3 regions of the Acetobacterium sp. K1/6 genome follow, and region 1 is predicted to be linked to each of the others. Evidence: riboswitches for the same ligand, from Rfam matches in the RefSeq annotation. Region 1 holds a riboswitch; each other region holds the start of a gene.
The links. Region 1 has a riboswitch for cobalamin ahead of thiC (phosphomethylpyrimidine synthase ThiC). Riboswitches for the same ligand answer to the same signal wherever they lie in the genome.
Positions count from the first base shown of each region.

Region 2: another riboswitch for cobalamin. It lies ahead of U2P91_RS08865 (type 1 glutamine amidotransferase); the one in region 1 lies ahead of thiC (phosphomethylpyrimidine synthase ThiC).
Region 3: another riboswitch for cobalamin. It lies ahead of U2P91_RS12640 (nitrogenase iron protein NifH); the one in region 1 lies ahead of thiC (phosphomethylpyrimidine synthase ThiC).

Region 1 covers NZ_JAXQGA010000007.1:184,609-194,506, forward strand. Annotated here, with positions in the region: gene bzaD (B12 lower ligand biosynthesis radical SAM protein BzaD) at 1-911, opposite strand, end outside; gene U2P91_RS08530 (class I SAM-dependent methyltransferase) at 943-1,989, opposite strand; gene cobT (nicotinate-nucleotide--dimethylbenzimidazole phosphoribosyltransferase) at 1,976-3,064, opposite strand; gene bzaB (B12 lower ligand biosynthesis ThiC-like protein BzaB) at 3,246-4,529, opposite strand; gene thiC (phosphomethylpyrimidine synthase ThiC) at 4,532-5,833, opposite strand; cobalamin riboswitch at 5,931-6,114, opposite strand; gene U2P91_RS08550 (NfeD family protein) at 6,250-6,699, shown strand; gene U2P91_RS08555 (SPFH domain-containing protein) at 6,714-7,655, shown strand; gene U2P91_RS08560 (ABC transporter ATP-binding protein) at 7,778-9,541, shown strand; gene larE (ATP-dependent sacrificial sulfur transferase LarE) at 9,731-9,898, opposite strand, start outside.
Region 2 covers NZ_JAXQGA010000008.1:56,706-66,603, forward strand. Annotated here, with positions in the region: gene cobI (precorrin-2 C(20)-methyltransferase) at 1-702, shown strand, start outside; gene cbiD (cobalt-precorrin-5B (C(1))-methyltransferase CbiD) at 715-1,860, shown strand; gene cbiE (precorrin-6y C5,15-methyltransferase (decarboxylating) subunit CbiE) at 1,848-2,474, shown strand; gene cbiT (precorrin-6Y C5,15-methyltransferase (decarboxylating) subunit CbiT) at 2,467-3,051, shown strand; cobalamin riboswitch at 3,097-3,282, shown strand; gene U2P91_RS08865 (type 1 glutamine amidotransferase) at 3,758-4,471, shown strand; gene U2P91_RS08870 (hypothetical protein) at 4,565-5,407, shown strand; gene U2P91_RS08875 (response regulator transcription factor) at 5,611-6,285, shown strand; gene U2P91_RS08880 (sensor histidine kinase) at 6,298-7,308, shown strand; gene U2P91_RS08885 (ABC transporter ATP-binding protein) at 7,434-8,201, shown strand; gene U2P91_RS08890 (FtsX-like permease family protein) at 8,185-9,898, shown strand, end outside.
Region 3 covers NZ_JAXQGA010000014.1:46,144-56,041, reverse strand. Annotated here, with positions in the region: gene U2P91_RS12670 (XRE family transcriptional regulator) at 1-235, shown strand, start outside; gene U2P91_RS12665 (acetylornithine/succinylornithine family transaminase) at 554-1,771, shown strand; gene U2P91_RS12660 (APC family permease) at 1,963-3,447, shown strand; gene U2P91_RS12655 (iron-containing alcohol dehydrogenase) at 3,477-4,622, shown strand; gene U2P91_RS12650 (TIGR04076 family protein) at 4,635-4,883, shown strand; gene U2P91_RS12645 (LysR family transcriptional regulator) at 4,957-5,898, opposite strand; cobalamin riboswitch at 6,001-6,181, shown strand; gene U2P91_RS12640 (nitrogenase iron protein NifH) at 6,270-7,112, shown strand; gene U2P91_RS12635 (nitrogenase component 1) at 7,109-8,695, shown strand; gene U2P91_RS12630 (ABC transporter substrate-binding protein) at 8,730-9,818, shown strand; gene U2P91_RS12625 (FecCD family ABC transporter permease) at 9,855-9,898, shown strand, end outside.

The DNA.
Region 1 (9,898 bases):
GACAGGGAAAAGCATTCGCAGCCGGATTGGGTATAGAGGGCGACGTTTTCCTCGGTTAACAGGTTTTCGCGAAAAAAACCGCTCCAGTTAATTTTTAAACCTCGCCGGATGATTTCAGCGCAGATTGTATCGAGGTGATCCACCGGAATATTGACCACCGAATCGGTGAAGTGGATCCGGGTGACACCGTATGTTTCGTAGAGAAACTGGATTTCATCGACCACCGCTTCAGGGGTGCGGCAACGCATTTTAGAGCCCTGCAGGAGCGGATAGGAACAGTAGCCGCAGCTAAAACAGCAGCCCCGTTTGGTTTCCACGCCGATACTTTCCACATATTTATTAACGGTGAGGTAGGGGCGGGGATCAAGCAGATCGCGGTTGGGCATCACGTAATCCAGCATATCATAATCACCCACCGGTGGGACGATCAAGACCGCTTTGTTTTCGCGGTAGCAGAGCCCTGGGAGGTGGGGCGGGTTATTGAGATTTTCCAGTAGTGGCACAATGATTTTTTCGGCCTCGCCGGTCACGCCGAAGTCAATTTCCGGATATTCGCGCATCAGCCGTTCCGGGAATAGCGAAAAACCGGTTCCACCGACTAAGATTTTGGTATCAGCCGCGTAGCGTTTAATAAAAGCCAGGGTAACGGCAAAGCCGGGAATCAACGACGAGGTTTTATTACCCAAAGGATCAATATTTCGTAGCGACAGACAGACCACGTCCGGCTGATAGGTATCCAGTTGTAAGCGTAAATCGCCATAGGGATCGATGGCCATATTCATGTCAAAAAGCTGCAGATCATGATTGGTTTGCCGCTCGACCTGAGATGCCAGCACGACGATCCCAATGGGATAAACCCGCTCGATGTCGATACCCTCCATTGAGAGGGCTTGGATGAAAAGTATTTTCATGGTTTCTCCTTGATTTGGTTAACGATAATAATTATTTAAAATAAATGGTATCCAGTGCCATCTGGCTTCGGGCAGCAAAGATCAGGGCGGTGTCGGTGGCCAGAGGAATCAGCGATGAGGTGAGTAGATCATTTTTTTTAAGCTCGGCAATTACCCAGGCTCCGGAAAAAACTTTGCCATTGTAGGTGTTTAAAAACATATTGATATCGGTCAGGTGAGCCTTGACCGGATCATGCTCATTAAAAAAATCATGGATCAGGATGATGCCATCATCACTCAAATGGCTGGCTGCGGTTTTTAAAACCTGTTCGTTTTCCGACTCGGCGTAGGCGTGAATAATATTAGAAAGAATGATCAACCGATATTTTTTGGCAAGACCCCATTGTGGTTCCAGAATATTAGCGGGGTGGTAGTTAACCCGATCTGCGTAGGCGGTGGCATCGACAAGTTTTTGAGTTTGAGGAAGCATCTGCACAATGTCGAGCAGGGTGGCACGAGTGCCCGGAAAGGCTTCTAAAAAGGCCAGTGCCATAGCTCCGGAGCCGGTTCCCACATCCAGAATATCACCGCTGAGTTCGGTAAAAAAGGTGGTGCAGTCGCGGGCTTTTAACTTGGCCACGTTGTCCATGGCTTTGATGTATTTAGCCCGGCGCAGGTTAAGTTCTTCTTCGCTGATATCCGCCGGCAGAAAGTTGACCCGACCACCAGCAGTCAGCGAAGCTTTAAGCGTATTCCAGTCATCAGTAAGATTTTTACGCCACAGCAGCGAGTCGCCCTGATAAAGCGGACTCGCTATTAGTAAATATTCTTTGGTAATCAATTGGTTATAATAAACATTTTGGTAGCATCCTACTAGACCAAGACTGTTTAGAAGTGCCAGGTAACGTTCCAGGGCGCTTTCGTTGGCCCCCAGTTTTGGGGCGAGTTCTAAGAGACTGGCGCCGCGGATCCCGAAATCATCGATGGTTTGAAAAAGATCCATTTCCAAAGCAGTGAACAGCGCATCGGAAACCCAGTAAGCGGTGGCCAGGTCTTCTAAATACTGGCCGCCGTTGGTTTGGGGATCATACCCCTTCATGACCATTGGTTACTCCTGCGTCAGTAAAGGTTAAGACGTCGCAGATGACCCGGGCCGAGGATTCCACCAGGTGCATCGCCACCGCTGCCCCGGTGCCTTCTCCTAATCTGAAATTGAGGTTAAGCAGGGGGCGTAAGCCCAGGGCTTGCCACATTAGCTGATGCCCCGGTTCTTCACTCTGATGGGAGGGAATCATATAATCCAGCGATTGGGGACATAGGGCCTTGGCGATCAGCGCACCAGCGGTGGAAATAAAGCCGTCCACCAGAACCGGCACCTGATTAAAAGCAGCCCCCAGGATTACGCCGGCAATCCCGGCAATCTCGAAGCCCCCGACTTTGGAAAGGACATCAATGGGATCGGTTTTATCGGGTTGATGGCGATTGATCGATTCCCGGATCACTTTGATCTTGTTGAGCAAGGTGGCGTTATCAATGCCGGTGCCCCGGCCGGTTACTGATGAAACCGGATATTCGGCCATAACCGCTAAAATAGCGGCGCTGGGGGTCGTGTTGCCAATCCCCATATCGCCGGTAGCCAGCAGATTGATCCCCTGTTCTTTGATCACCTTGGAAGCCACATTGATCCCGGCTTCCAGCGCAGCAATGGCTTGTTCCCGGGTCATTGCCGGTTCCTGATAAAAGTTTTTGGTGCCATGGGCGATCTTGCAGTCAATGATGGCGCCTTGTGAAACCAGTTCGGGCATATCCACAGCGACGCCCATATCAACGACAATCACTTCGGCGCCAGCGGCTTTGGCTAAAATATTAATGCCCGCTCCGCCTTTGACAAAGTTTTCCACCATCTGTGGAGTCACCTCCTGAGGGAAGGCAGAAACCCCTTCGGCCACCACACCGTGATCTCCGGCCATGGTGATGACCATTTTTTTATCGACATTGGGTCGGATGGTGCGTTGAATCCCGGCCAACTGTTCAGCGACAACCAGCAGCTGACCGAGACTCCAGGGCGGAATCGCTAATTTTTCTATATGATCGCGGGCGGCCTGACGCCACTTGGGGTCAGCCGGTTCGGTATGGTCGATGACGTGTGTTAAGGTATATTTGGTTTCGATCATGGTAATTATCCTTTCTACTTAGTAATAAATGAAACGTACGATTGATTTTATCACTATATTGGTGAGGCTTGTAAGGGCTTGTATTACAAACCCTTACGGAATGATGGGTGACGCTTTTGGATAATAAACGCTTGTTTTTTCGTGGGGCGGGTAAGCTACCCGTCACAAAGGGTTTACTCGTTTAGGATATCCCAAAAAACTCCGCCGCGACATCCGCCGGACATTTACTGTCGGCACAGACAGCACAACCATGGGAAGGCTTTTGAGCCGCAAAGGCAGCGATCAGATTGGCTTGATTGATGGCGTTTTTGATCTGTTCTTCCTGATTGCGGGAAACCCGGGCCCGGGACATCGCCAGATCGCGGTTCCAGGCCGCGCCGCCGCGCTTTAAGACATTGGCCGCATTGGCGGCGATCCGGGTCGTTTCGACACCGATGCGGACATCTTCCTCATTGGGCAGACCCAGGTGTTCGGCTGGGGTCAGGTAACAAAGGAAATCAGCCCCGTGCATGCCGGCAAAGGCACCGCCGATCGAACCCGTAATATTGTCATATCCGGGAGCAATATCGGTGGCCAGGAAGCCTAAAATATAGTAGGGTACATCGTAACAGAGTCGTTTTTGCAGTAGCATCGCTGAGGGAATATGGTTTAGTGGCACATGGCCGGGACCTTCCACCATCACCTGAACCCCGGCCGCCAGGGCCCGTTTGGTCAGCTCACCAGCGACCATTAAGCCGCGCAGGTGGGCCTGATCCAGAGAATCAGCATTGGCACCGGGTCGAATGGCGTCGCCGATGCTAAGTACCGTATCGGTCGCTTTGAGAATCTCCAGCAGTCGGTCAAATTCGGCATAAAGAGGATTTTCTTTATCGTTATGGAACATCCAGCCAGTTAGCAAGGATCCACCACGGCTACAGATATCGGCAACGCGACCGGTTCTTTTTAATATTTTGAGAAGATCCATATTCAGGGCCGAGTGCACGGCCATAAAATCCATACCGGCCTGACATTGTTTTTCAACCACTTCAAACAGATCATCAGAGGTCATATTGACCATCAGGCCCCGTTTATCAGCCGCTTCTTTGGCAGCCTGATAAACGGGCACACAGCCAGCGGCAATGTTGGAATTATTTAGACTTAAGGTTCGCATGGTATCAATATCGGCACCCATACTTAAATCCATAAAACCGTGGGCACCGGCGGCTTCGATGATTTTTAGTTTTTTGACTTCCATGTCCATATCATCCCGATCACCAGAGGTGCCCATCAGACCGTTGACTTTGACGTCCAGACCACCACCGATGCCGCAGATTTTAGAACGATTGCGCAATTTATTTTTAGGAATGACAATCCGGCCGGCAGCTACTCCGGCTCTGATAAATTCAGGCGTGAAGCCTTCGCTGAGTGCCACCATTTCCATTTCTTCGGTAATTTTACCCTGTCGAGCTTTTAATATTTGGGTCATGATTAGTTCCTCGCTTCCTGGTTTTCGTCTCGTAAATACTTGCCGACAATTTTCATGGCACAGAAGTCGCCGCACATGCTGCATTCGGATTCGAAGTCGGTGCTGCGATCCTTCCAGACCTTCGTGGCGGTTTCAGTATCGATGGCCAGTTCCATCTGCCGGCCCCAATTAAGTTCCCGGCGGGCATGGGACATTTCCAGATCCCAGGCAATCGCTGCCGGATGGCCTTTGCCAACATCACCAGCATGGGCGGCGATGCGGCTGGCCATCACGCCCATATAGACATCATCGGCATTTGGCATGCCGATATGTTCGGCCGGGGTGACGTAACAGAGGAAGTCGGCACCGTAATAGGCGGCGATTGCGCCGCCGATGGCGCCAGTGACATGATCCATACCAGCCCCGGAATCGGTGGGCAGACAGCCGAAGACAAAGTAGGGAGCGCCGCCGCATAGTTGTTTTTGTAACTTTACAGTGGTCTGGATCTGATCCAGGGGCACATGGCCCGGTCCTTTGACCATCACTTGAACCCCGGCCGCCCGGGCCTTTTTAACCAGACCGCCGAGGATCACCAATTCATGAACCTGGGCGCCGTCCAGGGAATCGGCAATACAGCCGGGGCGCATGCCGTCGGCAAAGCTCAGCACGACATCATACTTTTTACAGATTTCCAGGACCCGGTCATATTGGGTAAAAAAGGGATTTTCACAGTGGTTGTGAACCATCCAGCCAATCAGATGGGAACCCCCATAACTAACCAGTGGATCAATCCGGCCTTCTTCTTTGGCGCGGTTGATCACGTCCATGGTGGTGCCGCAGTGCAGGGCTAAAAAGCTGACGCCTTCGGAGGCATGCTTTTCCATCATCGCGAACATGTCATCCGCGGTCATATCTAAAGCACTGCCATATTTTTCCTGAGCCATAGCCAGGGTCTGATAAAGGGGTAGGGTACCGACCGGCCGGTCCACCGTGGATAAGACTTTTTCACGCATTTCATCAATCGGACCCCGAACACTTAAATCCATCAGCGTATCCGCTTCGGCTTTTACGGCCTGTTTGATTTTAGCCATTTCACCATCGATGGTGTCATCTATTTCATACATCCCAACGCTGGCGGAAACCTTGGTAAACAGACCCTTGCCCACCGCCACCGGGTTGATATTTGGCCGGGAACTCTTTAGAATGACGATTTCACCGACGGCTACCCCCTGGCGAATGTTTTCGGGATCGAGCCCTTCTTTTTGCGCCACATAAATCATTTCTGCGGTGATCTCACCGGCTTGTGCTTTTTTAAGAATTGTCATCGTTTCCTCCTGAATGATTCTCAACAAATTTTGGCAAATAAAAAAGTCCACAGCTGTTATTTATTCTAAATAACAGCCATGAACTTTACCTTCGTTCATTCAGGATCGATTCATAGGCAGGTCTCCTGACTTGGGGTTTTAACGCTTTGCCACACCTTCCCATTAAAAAAACAGTGGTTTTTGTGGTTTGCTCCGCCCTTACAGTGATGGGTTCGTTCAGGACTCTCACCTGATTCCCTATTCTCCTTAATGTTTAAGGCACCATATGTTCGCTTTTCTATTTACTTGCTTTTGATTATACACACTAAAAAATGAAAGTGCAAGAAAAAAATAAAAAAAATCGATTGTGTAACTCATGAGAAAAAAAACAACAAACTATGTTATAATAAAATTAAGTGAATGAGGGAGGTGAGCAGATGAATATCATTCTTGTCTGGTTGGTTTTATTTGTCGTTTTTCTGGTGGTTGAATTGGTTACTGCTGGCGCACTGGTTTCCATCTGGTTTTGTGTTGGTTCTCTGGTGGCAATGGCCGTCGCTTATTTAGGCGCACCATTTTGGGTACAGATGACGCTGTTCTTTCTGGTTTCTGTTGGATTATTATTGGGAACAAAACCTTTTTTGAAAAAACACATGGATCCCAAAACGATAACAACCAATGCTGATCGCATTCTCAAAGAACAGGGGATTGTTGAGGAAGAAATCAATAATCTTAAGGGACAGGGCGCCATCAAGGTTGATGGTAAGTCTTGGACTGCCAGAAATGTCGACGACGATACAGTCATTCCTGTTGGTGCAAAAGTGACTGTGGTAGGAATCGAAGGGGTTAAAGCCATGGTTAAATTGGTAGAAGAAGAAATAAAATAAAAGGAGGTAAGAAGATGATTGGATTAATTATTTTAGGCGTTTTATTTATCATTTTTGTTGTTGTAATTATTGTGAATGCGAAGATCGTTCCCCAGGCTAATGCCTATGTGGTGGAACGATTGGGCGCTTATCATGCCACCTGGGAGACCGGTTTTCATATCGCAATTCCGATTTTTGACCGGATTTCAAAAAGAATCAGTTTAAAAGAACGGGTCGCGGATTTCCCGCCCCAACCGGTTATTACCAAGGATAATGTTACGATGCAGATTGACACGGTAATTTATTTACAGGTTACCGATCCTAAATTCTATATGTATGGGGTGGACAATCCCATGAAAGCCATTGAAAATCTAACCGCCACCACTTTGCGTAACATCATTGGTGATATGGAGCTCGATGCAACACTGACATCCCGGGACGTGATTAATACCAAAATGCGGGTAATTCTCGATGAAGCCACCGATCCCTGGGGGATTAAAATCAACCGGGTAGAACTTAAAAACATCATGCCACCAGAAGCGATCCAGAATGCGATGGAACGGCAGATGAAGGCAGAGCGGGAACGTCGGGAAAAAATCCTCCAGGCAGAAGGCGAAAAAGCCAGTGCCATTCTGGTCGCTGAAGGCGAAAAATCAGCGGCAATTTTACAAGCGGAAGGCTTAAAAGCGGCTGCTATTCTTAGTGCCGAAGCGGATCGGGAAGCTCAGATCAGACGGGCAGAAGGTGAAGCAGAAGCCATTGTCAAGGTTCAGGAAGCGGTTGCCAATGGGGTCAAGATGTTAAATGATGCCAATCCGATTCAGTCAGTTATTGCCCTTAAGAGTTTATCTACCTTTGAAAAGGTAGCTGATGGCAAAGCCACTAAGATTATTATTCCCTCTGAAATTCAGGGCTTGGCGGGTCTGGCAACATCCCTTAGTGAAATCATGACAGATCAGAGCAAGGTCAGTCAGTAAGATCAGTTAATAAAAGAAATTTCAGTAAAAGACCATGAATGGGCAATTGGGAAACGTGAATCGTTTTTCAATTGCCCAAAGTTTTTAAGTGTAGCAATTAAGAAAGAAGGAATATTTTGCGAATCAGTAACACACAACTTATCAAACGTTTCATACCTTATTATCAAAAATACAAATGGATTCTGTTGTTGGATCTGTTTTGCGCTACCTTGACAACGGTATGCGATCTGGTTTTGCCCCTGATCGTACGGTTTATCACCAATACCGCCATCAATGATCTGGCCAGTCTGACGGTGGAAACAATCTTAAAACTGGGGCTGGTATATTTGGTACTGCGGCTTATCGATGGAGTGGCTAACTACTTTATGGCCGATGTGGGCCATGTCATGGGCGCCCGAATCGAAACGGATATGCGCCGGGATCTCTTTTCACATCTCCAGAAGTTGTCGTTTTCTTTTTATAGCGACACCAAAATCGGTCAGTTGATGTCGCGGATCACCACTGATCTTTTTGATGTGACGGAATTTGCCCATCATTGTCCCGAGGAGTTTTTTATTGCCGGTTTAAAAATTGGCGTTTCATTTGCCATTCTTGGCTCAGTTAATATCTGGTTGACAGTGATTATTTTTGCCGCCCTGCCGATCATGCTTTTAACGACCACCTATTTCAGGAATCGGATGCGGATTGCCTTTAAACGGTCGCGGGTTCAAACGGGTGAAATAAACGCTCAGGTGGAAGATAATCTTTTGGGAATCCGAGTTGTGAAATCTTTTGCCAACGAAAATATTGAAGAGATTAAGTTTGAGACAGGAAATAGTAAATTTCTTGAAATAAAAAAACAAACCTACCGTTATATGGCCGGTTTTCAGACCACCACCCGGCTCTTTGACGGACTGATGTATTTATTGGTGGTGGTTTTCGGAGGAATCTTTATGATCAATGGTGCCATTAATCCCGGCGATTATGTCGCCTATCTGATGTATGTCACCACCTTACTAACCTCCATCCGCCGGATTGTTGAATTCGCAGAACAGTTTCAGCGGGGAATGACCGGGTTTGAGCGGTTTATCGAAATTCTGGACGAACCTACCGAATATGAAAATCAGTCCAATGAAGTGGAACTGAAAAATGTTGTGGGCGATATTGTTTTTGAAGATGTGAGCTTTCAATACAACGATGGCGGCGATGCGGTACTTTCCCATATTGATGTAGCGGTTAAAGCTGGTGAAAACATTGCCATTGTGGGACCTTCGGGCAGTGGCAAAACGACCATGTGCCATCTGATTCCCCGATTTTATAATGTCAGCTCCGGCCGAATTCTGATCGACGGTCAGGATATTCAAAGCCTGACCCTGCATTCCTTACGCACCCAGGTGGGGGTTGTCCAGCAGGATGTTTATCTTTTTTCGGGAACCGTTTATGAAAATATCAGTTATGGTCGCTCGGATGCCACCCGGGAAAGCGTGATTCAGGCGGCTAAACATGCCGGCGCCGATGCGTTTATAAAAAAGCTCCCCAAGGGTTATGATACCAATATCGGGGAGCGGGGAATTAAGCTTTCCGGTGGCCAGAAACAGCGGCTCAGTATTGCCCGGGTATTTTTGAAAAACCCGCCGATTCTGATTTTGGATGAGGCCACCTCGGCGCTGGATAATGAAAGCGAACGGATTGTTCAGGAATCTTTAAAAGAGCTGACCCGGGGCCGAACCACCTTTACGATTGCCCATCGGCTGACCACCATTAAAAATGCGGATTCGATTTTAGTCCTCACCGAAGATGGGATTGTTGAAAAAGGTTCCCATGAGGAACTGCTCCAGGAAGAAGGTGTCTACTATGACCTCTACCAGATGTACCGGGAGCTGGATGAATTAAACGAAGAGTTTTAGCTGTTAGCCGGATTTGGTTGTTGGATAAAGGTGGCAACCAGTTACCGTACCGACCAATGACCTAGGGGTCAGATCCTTGTTAATCTGTTGTTCGCTGCGGGATCGAACAGGTTATCACCATGTTCGCCCCGATGCGTACAACATGATGTAACAATTGTCGGTACTACGGTTGTTTTAACCTGAAATTATTCAACCGTTCATATTACCGCAGTTGTAGCCGGCCAGATCCAGGGTGATGGTTTTGAGGCCCAGTTTTTTTAGGGTGTCGATTAGGGACAGACGGTTTTTGATGATGACAACAAAATCGTCGGGGTCACACTCAATTTTTGCTGTATCACCCAAAAGCCGCAGCCGATA
Region 2 (9,898 bases), on a different contig from region 1:
TATGGCATCGGAGTTGGCCCCGGCGATCCCGATCTGCTCACCGTTAAAGCGGCTAAGGTTTTAGATGCCTGTGATATGGTGATTACCCCGGTAAAAAAAATGGGCAGCACCAGTGTTGCCTTTGAAATTGTCAAAAGTCATATCTCCGATTTGTCAAAAGTTCTGGAAATGAATTTTCCGATGATTTCCCTGTCTCAGGAACGGGAAGCCTTGCAAAAACAATGGAAAGAAAATGCCGATGAAATTGAAGTGCTGCTTAATCAGGGCAAGGACGTCGCCTTTATTACTCTGGGTGATCCGATGGTCTTTAGCACCTATTCTTATGTGATGGAATATCTACTAAAACGTAGTATTGAAGTGATCACCCTGTCAGGGGTGCCGTCATTTTGCAATCTCGGGGCGCAACTCAATATTCCCCTGACCCAGGGAGAAGAATCCTTGGGGATTGTGGCGATGACTCAGCCAGTAGAAGAAATCCGGGCGATTTTGGATGCCCACCAGAATATTGTGGTGATGAAAATTTCCGCCAATAATGCCTGGATGGCTGAGGAACTGGAAGCCCGCGGGCTGGAAAAAAGCTTTGTGCTGGTATCCAACATCGGTATGGACACCCAGCAAGTGGTCCGGGATATTGATGTCTTAAAAGGTAAGATCCCGTATTTATCGACCTTATTAATCAAAAAGAATTATCCCCTTCAGTAAGGGAGGTAAGCCATGTTAAATAAAACCATTGAAAAAAATGGCAAGACCCTGCGCTACGGCTATACCACCGGCTCTTGCGCCACCGCCGCCACCAAAGCGGCACTGTTAATGTTTTTAAATCAACAGAAATGGGAAACCATTGAAATCAGTACACCCAAGGGCTGGACCCTGGATCTGGTGCTGCACGATCAGACTTTTTCAGAAAACGAAGCCTCCTGCTCAGTGATCAAAGACTCTGGGGACGATCCGGATGTGACTAATGGCGTCAAGGTTTTTTCGAAAATCACCTCATCAGACCAGGCCGGAATTGAGTTTGCAGCCGGTATTGGTGTCGGTACGGTCACCTCAGTGGGACTCAGTATTCCTCCGGGTGAACCGGCCATTAATCCGACCCCAAGGGAGATGATTACCCGGGAGATTAAAACGGTTTTAGCTTCTGAAGCCGCACGTCAGATCACGGATTTACCCAAAGGTTGGCGGGTCGAGCTGTCCATTCCCCAGGGTGTGGAACTGGCCAAACGAACCTTTAATCCCAAGCTGGGGATTAAAGGCGGACTGTCGATTATCGGCACTTCCGGGATTGTTGAGCCGATGAGTGAAGATGCCCTTAAGGCGTCCCTGAAACTGGAACTCTCAGTGCTCCATGCCAAAGGCTTTAAAGAAATCATCTTTGTCCCCGGCAATTATGGGAAAGACTTTTCCGAGGAACTGGGACTTTCTGAGGAGGTACTGGTAAAAACCAGTAATTATATCGGTTTTATGCTGGATGAGGCTGAACGGATGGGTTTTGATAAGATTCTGCTGATTGGCCATCTGGGAAAACTGGTGAAGCTGGCTGGGGGGATTTTTAATACCCATAGCAGTGTTGCCGACGGACGGATGGAAATTCTAACCGCCCACGCCGGTTTGCTCGGCGCAACCCAGAAAACGATGGAAAAAATCATGACCTCTAAAACCACCGATGAAGCAACCGATTTAATTCTGAGCAAAAATTTGCCGGACTATTTTGATCATCTGGCCGAGGTCATAAAGAAAAAGGTCACCGATCGGGTTTATGGCACCATTGAAATGGAAGTGGTGTTGTTTTCCAAGATCCATGGCTTTTTAGGACAAAGCAAAGACGCAGAAGAGTTGAGGAAACGATTATGTACCCATTAAAAATTATTGGACTGGGACCGGGACATCCGGATTATATACTGCCGATCGCATTAAAAGAAATTGAAGCGGCAGAAGTGATTCTCTGTGGCACCCGCCATGCTGAAAGTTTTGATGCCAGTGGTAAAGAAATGCTTTTTATCGGCAAGGGAACCCCCCTAAGTGAGCTGATGGAAAAGGTTGCCCAGGTATACAAGACTAAGAAAACCGCGCTGGTTGTTTCCGGTGACTGCGGCTTTTATAGTCTGCTGACCTATGCCAAAAAAGTAGTACCGGAAAAGGACATTGTCTGCATCCCCGGGATTAGTTCGTTGCAGTATTTTTTTGCCAAACTGGCAATGTGTTGGGAAGATGCTAAGCTGATGAGCCTTCATGGCCGGGATCAGGATTTGGCGGCAGCTCTGGCAAAAAATAAAAAGCTGGGCATTCTTACTGACAAAAATAATAATACTGCGTTTATTGCCGGGATTCTTAAATCAGTCGGTTGTGAAAACAGCTTGCTTTATGTTGGTGAAGAGTTATCCTATCCTAATGAGAAAATAACCCGCTTAACCGTAACAGAAGCCCTGAGCTATCAGGAGGAAGGGCTGGCAGTCGTGGTGGTCATCAATGAGTAAGATAGCAGGATACAAGGACGAGGCCTATATTCGGGGTAAGGCACCGATGACTAAACGCGAAATCCGCATCCTCACCATTTCGTTGCTGGGGATAAACCCCGGCGATGTGGTCGTAGATATCGGCGCCGGCACCGGGGGTCTCACTATGGAAGCAGCTTATGCCGCCGACCATGGTAAGGTCTATGCTGTGGAAGCCAAAGAAACGGCGCTGGAACTGGTAAAAAAGAATAAAGAACATTTTAATGCCAACCATGTGGTCATTATCCCCGGTAAGGCGCCAGAAGTGCTGGCTGAAATTAAAGAGCCAGTGGATCGGGTCATCATTGGTGGTTCCGGCGGTAATATGGAAGGCCTGTTTCAGTGGTGTAAGGCCAATCTCCGGGCCAGTGGTCGGGTCATTGCCAATTTTGTCACCCTGGAGAACGCCGCCCAGGCCACCACCCTGATGAACCAGTATTTTGAAAATGTAGAACTGGTTCAAGTGGGCATCAGCCGGGGCGAAGGCATTGGTGGTTTAACGATGCTAAAGGCCGCCAACCCGATTTTTATTATCACTGGGGATGCTGAATTAAATTAACGACTCAAAGGTTCAAAATGCTATTGACAAGAAGTGCAACCTGGTGTAAAATAAACTTAATTAAATAGTGAACTTGTCCTATATTCAAGGGAAAAAGGTGTAAATCCTTTGCTGTAATCGCAGCTGTAAAACATGATGACCGTCTCATAACCACTGTTAAGAACTTAACGGGAAGGGAGATGGAAAGTTGATTGTTGAGCCAGAAGACCTGTTTGTAGTGATTTCTTAACAACCTCCGATTTAGAGGGCTGTAAGAGCATTATATTTAAATTTGTAAGTATGATTCTTTTATCCTTCTCCACTGGAGAAGGATTTTTTTTCGTCTTGTTGTCGACAACGATTGCAAGCGAACCCAGGAAGTGTGTGATTCTTGGGAGTTGGTTAATTTCTCCTAGCCAAAAGTAGAATCTCTTCGAATAGAAGGACATCTCCAAGTCAGTATTTAATTCCCTTCCTCGGGGATGGTGTGTGACATCCCCGAATTTACCTTGCTTTCATTAATTTACATTTTTGATAGAATATTATTCCTCATTTCTGCTTAGATTTTTCTGGCCAAAAATCTGAGTACCAATAAAAAAAGTGCATCCAGTTCTGGTTGTGCTTTTTTTATTTGCCTTTAAATAAAAAAATTTAAAAAATGCGTTTAAAATGGTATACTTGCATAAAAATAAGGATAATAATCAATAATCAGATAGGAAGGTCACAGATGAGAATTCACTATTTACAGCACGTACCCTTTGAAAATCCCGGCAGTATTCTAGTGTGGGCAAAAACCAATCAAAGTATTATTACCTCGACGCAATTGTATAACGATGAAGCACTGCCGGAGGTAAATGAATTTGACTGGCTGGTGGTGATGGGAGGTCCCATGAACATTTATGAAGAAGATCAATACCCCTGGCTGAAGGCCGAAAAAAAATTGATCAAAGCCGCCATAAAAGCTAACAAGGTGGTCCTTGGTATGTGTCTCGGCAGTCAGTTAATTGCTGATAGCATTGGCGGGAAGGTTGTTCAGAACAAGCAAAAAGAAATCGGCTGGCTCCCGATCACGTTTTCTAAAGAAGCCAAAGCGTCACCGCTGTTTGCATTTTTTCCGGACAACCCGGTGGTTTTTCACTGGCATGGTGATACCTTTGTCGAGCTGCCTGAGGCGGCCACGGTCATTGCCGCAAGCACCGCCTGCAAAAATCAGGCCTTCATTTATAACAAAAGAGTTTTTGGCTTTCAGTTTCACCTGGAAAACACCCTGCCGATTATTAATGATCTGATTGCAAATTGCGGCGATGAAATGGTTCCGGATGATTATGTCCAGTTGCCAAAAGAGGTCTTAGCCCATCCGGAATACATCCGTCAGGATAATCAGTGGATGGCCGCCTTTCTGACCCAACTAAAACAGATGGTTGAGGTTGACGATCTTTAATAAAAATTTTTGGCAAAAACAAATGACTGGTGAAAGAATGGGTAAATACCAAGCAAATGGTTTGCAAACATTTAGTTTTGAAAGGAATGTATGATGAAAAAGATAACATTGATACTGACAGCCCTTGGCTTAGCGCTATTGCTGTCAGGCTGCTCGCTGATTCCGAGCATTTTTGGCAATAAATCGGAGTCGGTAAAAAACCAGGAAATTACCTTAGCCTTATCATTTGGCGAAAAAACCGGCACCTATAACGGCCAATTGGTAAAAGGTTTGCCTCAGGGAACTGGCGTGTTTACGGTTTCCAATGATGCTGAAGTTGCCTGGACTTATGACGGTACATGGGAACAAGGCCATTTTCAGGGAATGGGAGAAACCGTTTGGGAAGATGGGTTCACACAGGAAGGTAATTATCAGAATGATCTTTTAAATGGGCCGGGACAAGAGTATCTTGATAAGAAGCTCTTATATGATGGCAATTACACCGATAATCGTTATGATGGACAGGGCACGCTTTACAATTATTATGGCGATATAATTTACGAGGGTAATTTTGACATGGGCTATTACGACGAGACGACTGTCCAGAGAAAGGCCCGATTGGATCCGTTTAAAGCTCAGACCACAGAGTTATCTTATGCCGATGTAGTTGAAACGGCTAAAAATGAAACCGGAAATAAGGTCAAGATGACGGGACGGGTTTATCAGGTTTATGAAAACTTTGAAAATCAACACTACTTCTGTGATTTTATCATGGATTTAAACGATGATCCTAATCAAATGGTACAGGTCTATTATCGCTTAAACTCTGGAGAATCCCCCTTTGTTGAAGGCCAAATGGTAACCGTATGGGGAACTGTTGAATACCTTTATACCGACACCACTGATGATGGTCAGCAATACTCCATCCCCAATGTGGAAGCCTGGAGTGTGGAATAAATTTTAGCGATACAAAAAAACTCCCCGTCATGCAATGGGGAGTTTTAACGTTATCGATAAGAACAAATCTGACAGTCGAATTTCAGATCGATTTTGAAATTGGGCTACTTTGATTTATAATGGGAGTTAAGCGGCAACAAAGCGGCAACAAAGCATCAGTGTTTTACTTTGCCCACGGTCAGAAAAGGATAGGATGGTTCGGTATGTATAAAATACTAATTGTAGAAGACGATCAGATTATAGCAAAAGCACTAAAAAATCATTTGGATAAATGGGAACTTGAAACCCAAATCGTTGCGGATTTCCATCATATTATGGATGAGTTTGTGGCCTATGATCCGCAGCTTGTCCTTTTGGATATCTCCCTGCCATTTTTTAACGGCTACCATTGGTGCAGCGAAATCCGCAAGCTTTCTAAGGTGCCGATTATTTTTATTTCGTCGACCAGTGATAACATGAATATTGTTATGGCAATGAACATGGGCGGCGATGACTTTATTGCCAAGCCCTTTGATCTGGCGGTGGTGGTGGCAAAGATTCAAGCTCTGCTTAGGCGGACCTACTCCTTTCAGGGCCAAGTAAGCCTACTGGAACATAAGGGCGCGATTCTAAATCTTAATGATGCCAGCATTATCTATGTGGATCAAAAAGTGGAACTAAGTAAAAATGAGTTTAAAACCCTTCAAATTTTACTGGAAAATAAGGGCAAGGTGGTCTCTCGGGATGTGATTATGAAACGGCTTTGGGACAGCGACTGCTTTGTGGACGATAACACCTTGACGGTAAATATTGCCAGGCTGCGCAAGAAATTGGAAACAGCCGGGCTGGCCGATTTTATTGCCACTAAAAAAGGCGTCGGCTATTTAATTGGGGATTAATCGAGGTGTAAAATGAAAATATTATTTGTATTGGGTGCTTACTTGAAAAGTCGGATTAGGGTAATGGTCGCCTTTGTCTTATTCATACTTGTCTTTGCCATGGTATATGCCCTGTATTATTTGCCGCTGGAGCCGATTGTTTATAGTACTGAACTGGTTATGGCTCTGGCCGTTGTTTTTGCCGGTCTGGATTTTGTGCAGTTTTATCAAAAGCATCAGCGCCTGACAGAGGGGATCAGTAGGGCCACCGCTGGGGTGGGGGAATTACCAAAGCCTCGGGATTTGCTGGAAGTAGACTATCAAACCCTGACCCGGGTATTGGCGGAGAATCGGGCTGAGCTGATCTCCCAGTTCGATAACCGGCAAACGGATATGATTGACTACTACACCTTATGGGCCCATCAGATTAAAACCCCTATCTCAGCAATGGGACTGTTACTTCAGACGGAGGAAGGTGATAGGGAACGCACCAGCACCTATGCCCAGGAACTTTTTAAAATTGAACAATACGTCGAGATGGTGCTCCAGTATTTAAGGCTTGAAAGTATGTCATCAGATTTGCTGTTGGTTGAGTATGATTTGGCAGACCTCATCAGACAGGCGGTGAAAAAATATAGCATTATTTTTATCAATAAAAAAATATCGTTGGAGTTGGAAGAAATGAATTGCCGTGTTCTAACCGACGAAAAATGGCTGATCTTTGTTCTGGAACAGATTATTTCAAACGCTCTGAAATACACCAATCAGGGGAAGATATCCATTTATTTGGATGAACATTCAGAAAAAACCCTAATTATTTCTGACACCGGTGTTGGAATCAGAGAAGAAGATATTAAACGGATTTTTGATCGGGGCTTTACCGGTTACAACGGCAGAATGGATAAAAAATCTACCGGCATCGGTCTTTACTTGAGTCAGCAAGTATTAAATAAGCTCTCCCACGTAATTACTGTAACCTCCCAGGTGGGAAAGGGCACCCGAGTCAGCATTGATCTGGCCACTAAGCGGTTTGAAGCCTTATAAGACAACCTTACAAAAGTGTAAGATTAGAAGTCGAAATGTAAGTCGAAGCGATGGCAGGGCAGCTGCGTTTCCTTTATACTTTAGTTGTCGATAAGAAAATTTCAAATCATAGAGGGAGAAAAATAATGCGATTACTCGAAGTAAAGAATTTAAAAAAGATCTATACCACCCGGTTTGGCGGGAATCAGGTACAGGCGCTGTCTAATGTTAGTTTCTCGGTGGAACAGGGCGAATACGTGGCCATCATGGGAGAATCCGGTTCAGGAAAAACAACCCTGCTCAATATTCTGGCATCGCTTGATAAACCCACCAGTGGGGAGGTGTTTCTGGACGGTAAAAATATTGTCACTATCAAAGACAGTGACATTTCGGCCTTTCGTCGGGATAATCTGGGTTTTGTCTTTCAGGACTTTAATCTTTTAGATACCTTTTCGATTCAGGATAATATCTTTTTGCCGCTGGTATTGGCTCAGAAAAAATTTGAAGAAATGAACAGCCGGATTAAGCCCCTTTCGCAGCGATTAGAAATCGAGGAACTGCTACAAAAATTCCCCTACGAGGTTTCCGGAGGGCAAAAACAGCGGGCCGCAGTGGCCCGGGCACTGATTACCGAGCCCAAACTGGTGCTCGCTGATGAACCCACCGGTGCCTTGGATTCCAAGGCGGCGATGAATCTGCTAAAGATCTTTTCAACCATCAATGACCTGGGTCAGACGATCCTGATGGTTACTCACTCAGTGGCAGCAGCCAGTCATGCCAACCGGGTGTTATTTATCAAAGATGGCGAAATATACAATCAGATCTATCGGGGTTCGATGAGTAACGACGACATGTATCAGAAAATATCCTTTACCTTGTCGATACTGGCAACCGGAGGTGAGAACCTTGAATAAGTTTTTTTATCCCAAGTTGGCGCTGGTCAATTTAAAGAAAAACGGGAACACCTACATCCCTTATATACTGACTTGTATCGGATCGATTATGGCTTTTTATACCATCGTTTCAATCCAAAGCAATAAGGGATTAGACGCAATGCAAGGTTCGGAAAGCTTGAAAATATTATTATTCCTCGGGATTATTGTTATTGGCATTTTTGCGGTGATCTTTCTCTTCTATACCAACAGTTTTTTGATTAAACGACGAAAAAAAGAACTGGGATTATACAGTATTCTGGGAATGGAAAAGAAGCATATTGCCAGAGTGTTATTCTATGAAACGCTATTTGTGACGGTAATCAGTTTGAGTTTAGGGCTCCTTGGTGGGGTCCTGATTGGGAAACTGATGTTTCTAATCCTTCTTAACCTTGCTCATATTAAAAGTCCACTTGCTTTTAAGATTGATCAAATGGGTTTGTTATATACGACGGTTGTATTTCTGGCTATTTTTGGCTTGACCCTATTAACTAATTTTTTGCAGGTAAAGCTTACCAACCCCATTGATTTATTAAGAGGTGGGGAGCATGGTGAAAAAGAACCAAAATCTTCATGGTTGATGACGCTCATCGGCGTGATTTCGCTGGGAATTGGCTATGCGATTGCTTTATCAGTGCAAGATCCCATTGAAGCGATACTGCTTTTCTTTGTGGCCGTTATTTTTGTCATCATCGGAACCTATGCTTTGTTTACAGCGGGGAGCGTCACACTGCTAAAATGCTTGAAGAAGAATAAAAAGTTCTATTACCAGTCCCGAAATTTTATTTCAGTTTCCGGGATGATTTATCGAATGAAACAAAATGCTGTCGGTCTGGCTAATATTTGTATTCTCAGCACCATGGTATTGGTCACGATCTCCACGACGGTATCCTTATACATCGGTCAGGAAAGTATGCGGCGGGATTACTATCCCATGGATGTGAGCTTTATTGGTGCGGCTGAAACCACCGATTTTTCGGAGATTGAAAAAATTGTTGTAGCCGAAAAGACCAGTGCCAAGGTAGAAACAACAAATGAACTGTCTTTTGATATGAGTACTTTTACGGCCTTTAAGGAGGGCAGCCATTTTCTGCCGGATATGGTAACGGATGAGAACTTGGATCTAACGTATTATAATACGATCAGTAAGATTACCACGGTACCGCTAGAAGATTACAACCGGATGACGAATCAAAACAAAACCCTGGCAGAAAATGAAGTAATGATTTTTTCAGCCGGTGAGAATTACCAGGAACAAACCGTGGTTTTTGGCGAAAATCTGTTTTTGGTGGTTGAACAGCTCGAATCAGTGCCGATGGACTTCAAAAAGAAATTGATTACCGGAAATAGCTATTATATCATTGTCAATGACGAACAGATGATGTCGACTATTTACACGGCCATGAATGCCAATAAAGACAATGCTGACAGTGAGTCACCAGCGATTCATCACGCCATGATGTTTAATCTCAGTGGCAGTGAAGATAATATTAACCATTTTTCAAAACAGGTGAGGGCTTCGGTTAGTCAGCTCAATCCGGATATTGAGATAAGAAATATTTATGAATCACTGGCAGAACTTTATGGAATATTTGGTGGTTTTTTATTCCTGGGTGTATTTCTGGGCTCCCTCTTTATGATGGCCACGGTGTTAATTATCTATTTTAAACAGATTTCTG
Region 3 (9,898 bases), on a different contig from region 1:
AATCTATGAAATTGAAATTGAACCCGGTGCCTGTTATGTCAGCGGCGCTCATGGGCAGGGAACCAACGAGTACATCGTCGTGCACGTGGGTGAATTGACCTTAGAAATTGATAATTCCTTTTATCAGATTAAAAAAGAAGATGCTATCTGTTTTGGCACAGCGATGAAACATACCTATTGGAATAAGGGAAGTGAGCTGCTGAAATTTATTACGGTATTCGTCTTTAAACAGTAGAATATGCTCACTGTTTAATCACAAAACAACTTTCGGGTCAATGTTGAAAAAGTACAATATACTGCACAAATTATTATCTTTTAATGCCTTATAACCCTTTAAATAGCGATTTTTAAAAAATATTTAAATAAAATCACTGTGTGTATTGACATTATAATGCACACATGTTATATTGTACTTGTCAATTGACAGAACGAAGGCGTTCGAAACATGATGGTTCATGTTCCGGCGTTTTTTTTGTTTATCCGACAAACGAAGATGTTTGTCAGAAATAAAGTACTTATGTAGCGTTAATGGAAAAGGGAAAGGAAAATTGGAATGAAACTTAAAGACACCGGACTTACAAAAGAGGAATTAAAGCAAAAAGTTAACACCTATATGATTGAAACCTATGAACGGTTTGATTTTATCGCCGAAACAGCAAAAGATATGTATATTTATGATGAAAATGGCGAGGCCTACCTGGATTTTTATGCCGGTATCGCCGTCAACAGCGCTGGCAACTGCAATGATAAAGTAGTTGCAGCGGTTCAGGATCAGGTGGCTGATGTGATTCACACCTTCAACTATCCTTATACCATCCCCCAGGTGCTGCTGGCCGAAAAAATCTGTACCAGCATTGGTATGGATAAGATCTTTTTCCAGAACTCCGGAGCTGAATCGAATGAAGCGATGATTAAAATGGCCCGCAAATATGGGGTCGAAACTTATGGCCCAGAGCGCTATAACATCGTTACTGCCAAGATGTCCTTTCATGGTCGAACCTTCGGTGCTATGAGTGCCACCGGGCAGCCGGACAACGCTTGTCAAATCGGCTTTGGGGATATGACTCCCGGTTTTAGCTATGCTGAATTTAATAATCTAGCGTCATTTAAAGATGCTGTCAACGACAATACCATTGCCATTCTCATTGAACCGGTCCAGGGGGAAGGGGGAGTCCATCCGGCAACAACGGAGTTTATGGAAGGACTTCGGGCCCTCTGTGATGAAAAAGGTTTGCTTTTATTACTGGATGAGGTTCAGACAGGCTGGTGCCGAACCGGAGCGATTATGTCATATATGAATTATGGAATTAAGCCTGACATTGTCTCAATGGCAAAAGCCATGGGCGGAGGTATGCCAATCGGTGCGATCTGTGCGACTGCTGAAGTGGCCAAAGCCTTTACCATGGGCTCTCACGGGACTACCTATGGTGGACATCCGGTTTCTACCGCCGCTTCTCTGGCCCAGATCACCGAACTACTCGATCGTGACCTGGCCGGCAATGCCCGGGAAATGGGGTACTACTTTATGGAACAATTAAAGGGACTGCCAAAGGTTAAAGAAGTCCGAGGACAAGGTCTTTTAATCGGGGTAGAATTTGAAGACGGCGTTTCGGGCGTGGCTATCAAACATGGCGTGCTGGAGAAAAAACTGCTAATTACCGCCATTGGAAAAAACATCATCCGCATGATTCCACCGCTGATTGTATCAAAAGAAGACTGTGACAAGGCTTACAGCATCATCGAAGCGACGGTCAAGGAATTGGTCAACTAATTTTAATCAAATTAACTAAATAAAGTTTTAAACAATGGGGTTTTTACAGCTTTCTAGTATCGGTCTAAATGAGACCGACACCAGAAAGCTTGTGAAGATCCTATTTTTTTATTGACAACCACGCAATTATCTTAACAAATCAAATTTGAAAGGGGTGTATGATCCAGAATTGCGATCATACGAAAAGAAAAATGAGTGGAAAAACAAACAAGTCGAAATTTGACAAGGTTTTAAGTACCAAAGATATCTTTGTGCTGGCCTTTGGTGCCATGATTGGCTGGGGCTGGGTAGTGAATACCGGTATCTGGATAGAAACCGCTGGCGCTCTGGGAGCGGCCCTGGCTTTTTTAATCGGGGGGATTATGGTCGTCTTTGTGGGACTGACCTATGCAGAACTTACAGCTGCGATGCCTCAATGCGGCGGTGAACATGTCTTTAGCTATAAGGCCATGGGACCCACGGGTTCCTTTATCTGTACCTGGGCTATTATTCTGGGGTACGTCAGCGTTGTGGCTTTTGAAGCTTGTGCCTTTCCGACGGTCATCCAATATTTGAGCCCTAATTTTTTACAAGGGTATATGTATACAGTGGCTGGATTTGACATTTATGCTTCATGGGTGGCCGTTGGGGTGATTACCGCTATTATTATTACCGCCATTAATATTCTCGGAGCTAAAACAGCAGCCAAACTCCAAACTATTTTTACTGCATTAATTGCCGGGGCTGGACTCCTTTTAATCGCTGGATCAGTGATTAATGGTGATCCTTCTAATATTGCCGGAAACATGTTTGGTGGCAGTATTGAACTGGGCACCACCGCTCTGGGGAGTGTGCTTACGGTAGCGGTTATGACGCCTTTTCTCTTTGTCGGTTTTGATGTAATTCCGCAGGCAGCTGAAGAAATAAATGCCGGATTTAAGAAAATTGGCGGGATTATGATTCTTTCGATTCTGATGGCAGTCGCCTTTTATGCCCTGATCATTCTGGCCGTGGCTTATGTGATGCCTGCTAGTGCAATGGCAGATTCAACGCTCGTAACGGCCGATGCGATGGGATTGGCTTTTAACAGTGAAATCATGACCAAGGTATTGATTGTTGGTGGAATGGCCGGGATTATTACCAGCTGGAACTCCTTTTTAATCGGGGGCAGTCGGGCGATGTATTCCATGGCTGAATCCAATATGATTCCAAAAGTATTTGCTAAACTTCACCCTAAGTATAAAACTCCAGTGTTAGCAATCGGCCTAATTGGCGTATTATCGGTAATTGCTCCTTTCTTTGGACGAAAAATGCTGGTCTGGATTGTTGATGCCGGAAGTTTCGGGGTCTGCCTGGCCTATGCCATGGTATCCTTGTCCTTCCTGATTTTAAGAAAAAAAGAACCGGATATGAAACGACCATACAAGGTCCGATTTGGCACCTTCGTGGGAATTGTGGCAGTTGCTTTATCGGGTATGATGACCCTGTTATATGTGATTCCGTTGCCTTTTGCTTCCACTGCACTGGTAGCAGAAGAATGGATCATGGCTGGTGGCTGGGCCGTATTGGGCGTACTCTTTTATGGCTACTGTAAATTCAAATATGGTGATGAGTTTGGCGCTCATATTGATGTAGAGTATGTCGATGTCGATGAAAAGCCTGCCTTTGCCGCTCGCGTTGGTAGTGTAACTGAATAGTCTTGTCGGGAGTTATGAAAGGAAAAGAGATGAATAGTTTTAGTTTTAAAATACCGCAAGAAATAATCTGCGGGGTGAATAGTATTGAGAAATTACCGGAGCTTTTAAATAAGCAGGAATTAAAAAAAGCGATGGTGATTTCGGGACCGCATCTGAATAAGATGGGGGTGGTTAAGAAGATTACGGATATTTTAGAGCGGGCCGGGCTAACTTTTGACAGTTTTACCCAAACGGAGGCCAATCCTTCAGTAGAAACCGTCGATAAGGCCACCAAGGTGTTTGTTGACAGTGGGGCAGACTGTATTATTGCTTTGGGTGGCGGTTCCCCCATGGATGTAGCTAAGGCGGTGGGGATACTGGCGAAGTTCGGTGGCTCCATTGGTGCCTATGAGGGGGCTGACAAGGTCCCCGGTGCGATTGTGCCGCTAATTGCCATTCCCACCACTGCTGGCACCGGTTCTGAGGTAACAGCTTTTGCGGTGATTACGGACCGTTCCCGGAATTATAAGCTGACGGTCTTTAGTTATGAACTGATTCCGGCCTATGCAGTACTGGACCCAACCTTAGTTATGACAACCCCGGAAAAAACGGCGGCAGCCTGCGGAATTGATGCTCTGGTTCATGCCATTGAGGCTTATCTATCGAAGGCCGCTTCACCTTTTTCTGATGCAATGGCTGAAAAAGCCTTGGAATTGATCGGTAATAATATCCGTTTGTTTGTGGCAGATCGAACCAATCCAGAAGCAGCAGCCAATATGCTTTATGGTAGCATGTTTGCCGGGATCGCCTTTGCCTGGGCGCGGCTGGGTAATGTCCATGCGATGGCCCATCCCCTGGGCGGTTATTTTGATGTCCCTCATGGGGTTGCCAATGCGATACTGCTGCCAACGGTGCTGGAATATAACGCCCTAGCCGATACCGGACGTTATCAAAAAATTTATGACGCGATTAAATGCGGTGAAGGATGGGAGGATTTTACGTCTCAGACTTTGGTCGATGAGATCCGTAGCTTAACTTGTGCACTGGGGATTCCCAAAACCCTGGGTGAGGTGGGCGTCACGGTCGATAAGATCCCTGCGATGGCTGTAGATGCCATGAAAAGTGGTAATATTCTGGTTAATCCCAGAAGTACAACCCTGGAACAGATTGAAGCGCTGTATCGACTGGCGTTATAGAGGAAGGACAACATGGAAGTAATTGAACAGAAAATAAAACTGGTGGTTGAGGAATCGGGTTGCCCGATATATTCGGCGGGGGATGAAGTCATTTTTGACGGACCCCAGCTGGATAAGGACAAGAGTGGAAATTTCTGCATGATGGCACTCAGTGCAGTGTTTCCCTTTGTCTATGCGGCTCGCAAAGGTGTGATTACCGATGCGCCGCTCCAATGCCCGGACTGTGGAGAAAAAGTGGTGTTTAGAATTAGAAAAGCCTGAAGAACTCAAAGTGTATAAAAAAAGATCAAAGGGATCAAGTATCTGTCCTTTTGATCTTTTTAGTTATTTTGCATCAGTAAGAATTGCATTCTAGTCCATTGATTTTCGCTTTTAAAGTCGTAATATAGCGTATTCCAATATCACTTAAGGTATGTTCCCTGCGCATAATATAACCTGCGTGTAAAATTTGATCACTTTCGCAAAACTCGATCGTCTGAATCTCATTTAGTTTTGAGTGCATCTTATCGCCATCGCTGTTAGTCAGATCCGGACCGATGCTAAAACAATCAGTGCCACGAACCAGGGCGATTTTTGTGCAACGGTCAATGACATGAATGTTTTTATCCAGGATTTCATTAAATAAAATTTCTTCAGAAAAATGAAGCAGATTGTCATCACCCTGATCATAGGTGACAAAAGGGTATGGTTTTAAGTCATCAAGGGTTAGCAATTCTTTCTTAGCGAGGGGATGTAGTTTTCTTATAAAAACATAGGATTTAATTTTTCCCAGAATATGAAAGGAGAGATTGCTGGTATCTAAAAGTTTTTGCATCGTATTCAGGTAATGATCATTAATGCACATAACGCCGATTTCGCTGCGACGGGTGGCCACGTCGTGGATGACCTCATGGGTTGGACATTCCCGAATGGCAATATCATAGCGATCCAAGCCGATTTCATCAACGATTTTGATAAAAGACATGGTCGAAAAGGGCAGTCGCTGGGTGGAGACAGAAAAGCGCATCGGGATCGATTTCTGATGCTGATAACGTCGTTCCAGATAGTCGGCTTGCTCAACGATATCTCTGGCATGGTTTAGATAATCTTGTCCTTCATAAGTTAATTCAATCCCACGGCTGTTTCGCTTGAACAGGAGAATTCCGAGACTCTGTTCGACTTCTTTGATTGCAGTGGATAAAGTGGATTGGGAAATATAGAGGGCCTTAGCCGCCGCCGAAATTGATTGATGCCTTGAAATTTCGATCATATATTTCATATTTTGTAGTGAAATCATTGGTTTCCTCCTTGTTTGTTTAGCCCTATACTATCAAAAATATTGATAGCTGGCAATTGGAAATTAGAAGAACCGCTGAATTGTTTGCTCCTCTTTCTTGTGATATAATACGACTTAATTGAATAACAAAGTGTAGTATGAAAATCGGTTAAAGTCCGATGCGGTACCGCCACTGTAAAAGTGAGCCGCTGTAAATTGATCAACACTGGAAAGAAATTTCTGGGAAGTTGTTACAGCAGGCGATGATCTTAAGCCAGGATGCTTCTATATTTTGTGATAACCAAGCCTAACGGATTATTGGGTGAGGGATTTATTTTTATAATAAACTCTTCTGTCTAATAATTCAGAAGAGTTTTTTTATTGGAGGAAAAATGAAGATAAAACTAAAACGGATCGCATTTTATGGCAAGGGAGGGATTGGTAAATCGACGATTGCCGCCAATGTATCGGCAGCGCTTTCAAAAGCTGGGAAAAAGGTTCTCCATATCGGCTGTGACCCGAAATCGGATTCGACCCGGATTCTGATGAAGCGACGGATTCCCACCGTCTTGAAAACACTCAAGGAAAAAGGAGATCAGCTGAATAAAGCAGATATTTTATATAAAGGAGTTTATGGCGTTACTTGCGTTGAAGCTGGCGGCCCGGAACCGGGGGTCGGTTGTGCCGGGATGGGCATTTCGGCGGTGATCGAGACCCTGGAAAAGCTGGAAGTCTTTGCGATGGACTGGGATCTGATTGTCTATGATGTGCTGGGTGATGTGGTCTGTGGTGGTTTTTCCATCCCCATGCGCAAGCAATGTGTTGATGCGGTTTATATTGTGACCTCATCAGAATTTATGTCGTTGTACGCTGCCAATAATATTTTAAAGGGCATCACGCACTACGAAACCCCGAAGCAAAAACTATTTGGCGGCTTTATTCATAATCGCTACTCGTCCCAAACCGATAAAGATGTGGTTGATCATTTTATCAAAATGACCGAAAGTCGTCTGATAGCCTCTATTGAACAAAACCAGGCGATCAAGCTGGCCGAGTATCAAAGAAATACCATGATTGAGGCCGATCCCCAGGCCCCTCTTTCACAGGTAATTAAGACCTTGGGGAAGGATCTGTTTTGCGAAGTTCCTGCCAGTGACTCTCGTTCCCTTGATGATGACGCAATGGAAGCCCTCTTTGATTTTGTTTCCGCAAAGAACCAGGAAATCAGCAGATGAGTAGCATCACCATTGAAACGTCGGTCTATAATTTAGGTGATATGGAAATGGCAAAACGAATTTTTGCGATACCGGACACCTTAGTCGTGGCCGTCGGACCGCCAACTTGTATCCGTATTTTATATTTTAGGGCTTTGGAATGTGGGCAGTTGTCCAAGCTCAAACTCGTTCCCATTCGTGCATTGGATTATACCTTTGGGGATTATCTGGAAAAAATTAAAGGCGTTGTTGAAGCGGCGTTACGAAAAGCCTGCTATCAGGGTATTATTCTTTATGTTTCATGTCCCGATTTGCTCAGCCAAACCGATTTTGATACGATGATCGAGGGACTTGATAATCCCCATCAGATACCTGTCGAGATTTTCAAGCGTGGTCCCATGGAGAAACGAAAAACCAGTCCATCCCAACGTTTGGATAAGATTGCAGCAAAAATTGCGGACTTTGTCAAGACCCGGCCACTGGTTTTATCAAAAAATGCAGCGGTTTGTGAATTACCGCCGCTGGCCGCAGATTATACGGGGGTACTTTCTTTATTCCCCGATGATGAGGCCGTTTGTCAGTTTTTAATGACGGGCTCCGGCTGTGCAAACTGTCCTAGTTCCATTGATAAACTGAATCACAATCCGTTTATTTTTTCCCGATTTAATGACTTGCAGGCGGTTAATGGCTGCACAAATGAGATCGGTGAAGCCATTACAAAGCGCTTTCAAATGAATCATCAAACCAAAGATATAAAATTATTTCTATCCATTGGCACACCGGTTACCTTTATGACCGGGATGAATGATCATTTTTTACAGACCTGTGATCTGTTTGAAATGACCTGTGCAATAGATACCAACGGTTTTCAGACGGCCGAAGAAGGGGTAGCAAAGGCCTTGTTAAAAATCGCCAAAGCAACGTTAAAAAAAGTTGAAAACCGAAAAAAACGGCTCAATATTATTGGCTATAATCCATTTTTGTTTGGGAAAAGGCAACACTTTGATGAAATTGAAACCTGCCTGACGTCGCTGGGTTATGCGGTGAACTTTCTCGGCTATGAGAGTCTGGGTTCCTTTAAAACGGCAGCAGAAGCTGAGCTGAATCTTGTTTTTTCCAGACACGGTCTGAGTTTGGCAAAATGGATGGCGGAGATGTTTGAAATACCCTATCATTTTGCAATGCCGATCGGCATTGACGGCTTTAATCAGTGGCTGAGAGCTGTCGGTACGTTATTAAAAACAGTGATCCCGGAATCGTATTACTTAAATAAAGAGCCGCAGCCGTGTCCGGCTTTCCGGGTGCTGCTGCTGGGCGAAAATGAAATTCTGGATCAGCTTGAGGCAGCGATTCCAAACGATTTTGGGATTATAACCATCCGGGCAAATAAAATTACGGATCAGGAATTATCGCAAATGACCGTTACCCATGTCATTGCGGATCCGCTTTATCAAAATAGAATCAACACGATATCATATAAATTTATTCCCATGCCCTATCCCAGCCTTAGCGGTAACGCGTTTATCGAGCTGGATTATCAATATATGGGACAAACAGGCTACGCTTATTTAAAGCGTTTCTTTGCAAATGAAGTAACGGCTTAAATTAAAAATAAAAAAATACCAAGGAGTAGAAGAGATGAAAAAAAGAATGTTACTGGTTATCTGTATCGGTCTGATTATGTGTATCGCCATTGCCGGTTGCAGCAGTCAGGCAAAGGAGTCGGAAAGTAAAACCGCCGAAAAACTGACATCGGTGGTAGATCAGGGTGGTAATGAGGTGCAATTACCGGAAACCATCACCAAGGTTGCCATTACCCCGATTCCCTGGGCGTCGGCAATATGGGCCATTGATGGTGGCAGTCAGCGGATTGTATCGATTAATCCCAGCGCGATGGCTGCGTACAAAACCAGTTTTATGCCAGAACTTGATCCGTCTTTTGCCACTATTTCAACAGCTGAAATTACCAAAGACTTTACCATCAATGTGGAAGCGCTAATGAATTTAAAGCCAGAAATCGCCTTTATCTGGAACGATCAGACGGCTGAAGCCGAACAATTAAAAGCGGTGGGAATTACCCCGGTAATGCTGAATTATGCGGAAAATCTGGAAGACTTAAAAAAGGATTTACTGCTGGTTGGTCAGGTTTTGGGAAAAGAAGATGAAGCTGAAAAACTGACGGCTTATCACACCGAGGTAGAAAATTATTTTATTGACAAGAAAGCTGAACTTGACAGTGTTTCAAAAAAGAAAGTAATGTATTTACGTAATAGCAAACTTAGCGTGGCAGGAGCAAAAAACATCAATAATTATCTGTTAGAGTTAACCGGTGGTGCGAATGTCGCTGCCGGACTGGATAAACAATGGTCAGAAGTAAATATGGAGCAAATCCTTCAGTGGAATCCGGAGATCATCTATCTGTCAAATTTTGACGAAATCGTACCGGAAGATCTGTATCAGAATAAAATTGAAGGTCAGGATTGGAGCAATATCGATGCGGTTAAAAACCATCGGGTTTACAAAACCCCGATGGGAATTTATCGTTATGATGCCCCTTGTGTTGAAACACCTCTGATGATTAAGTGGATGGGCAGTATTCAACAGCCGGAACTATTTAAAGATTATGATATCCGTAAAGATCTGAAAGCCTTTTATAAAGCGTTCTTTTCTGCCGATCTGACCGATGAAAATATTGATACGATTTTGAAAGTCGATGCCAACAGTTAAGTCGGCTGCAACCGCAAAATCAGAAAGTTGTAGTAAATGTTAAAAGATATCAATCTTAAAGAAAAGCGCTTGAATTTTTC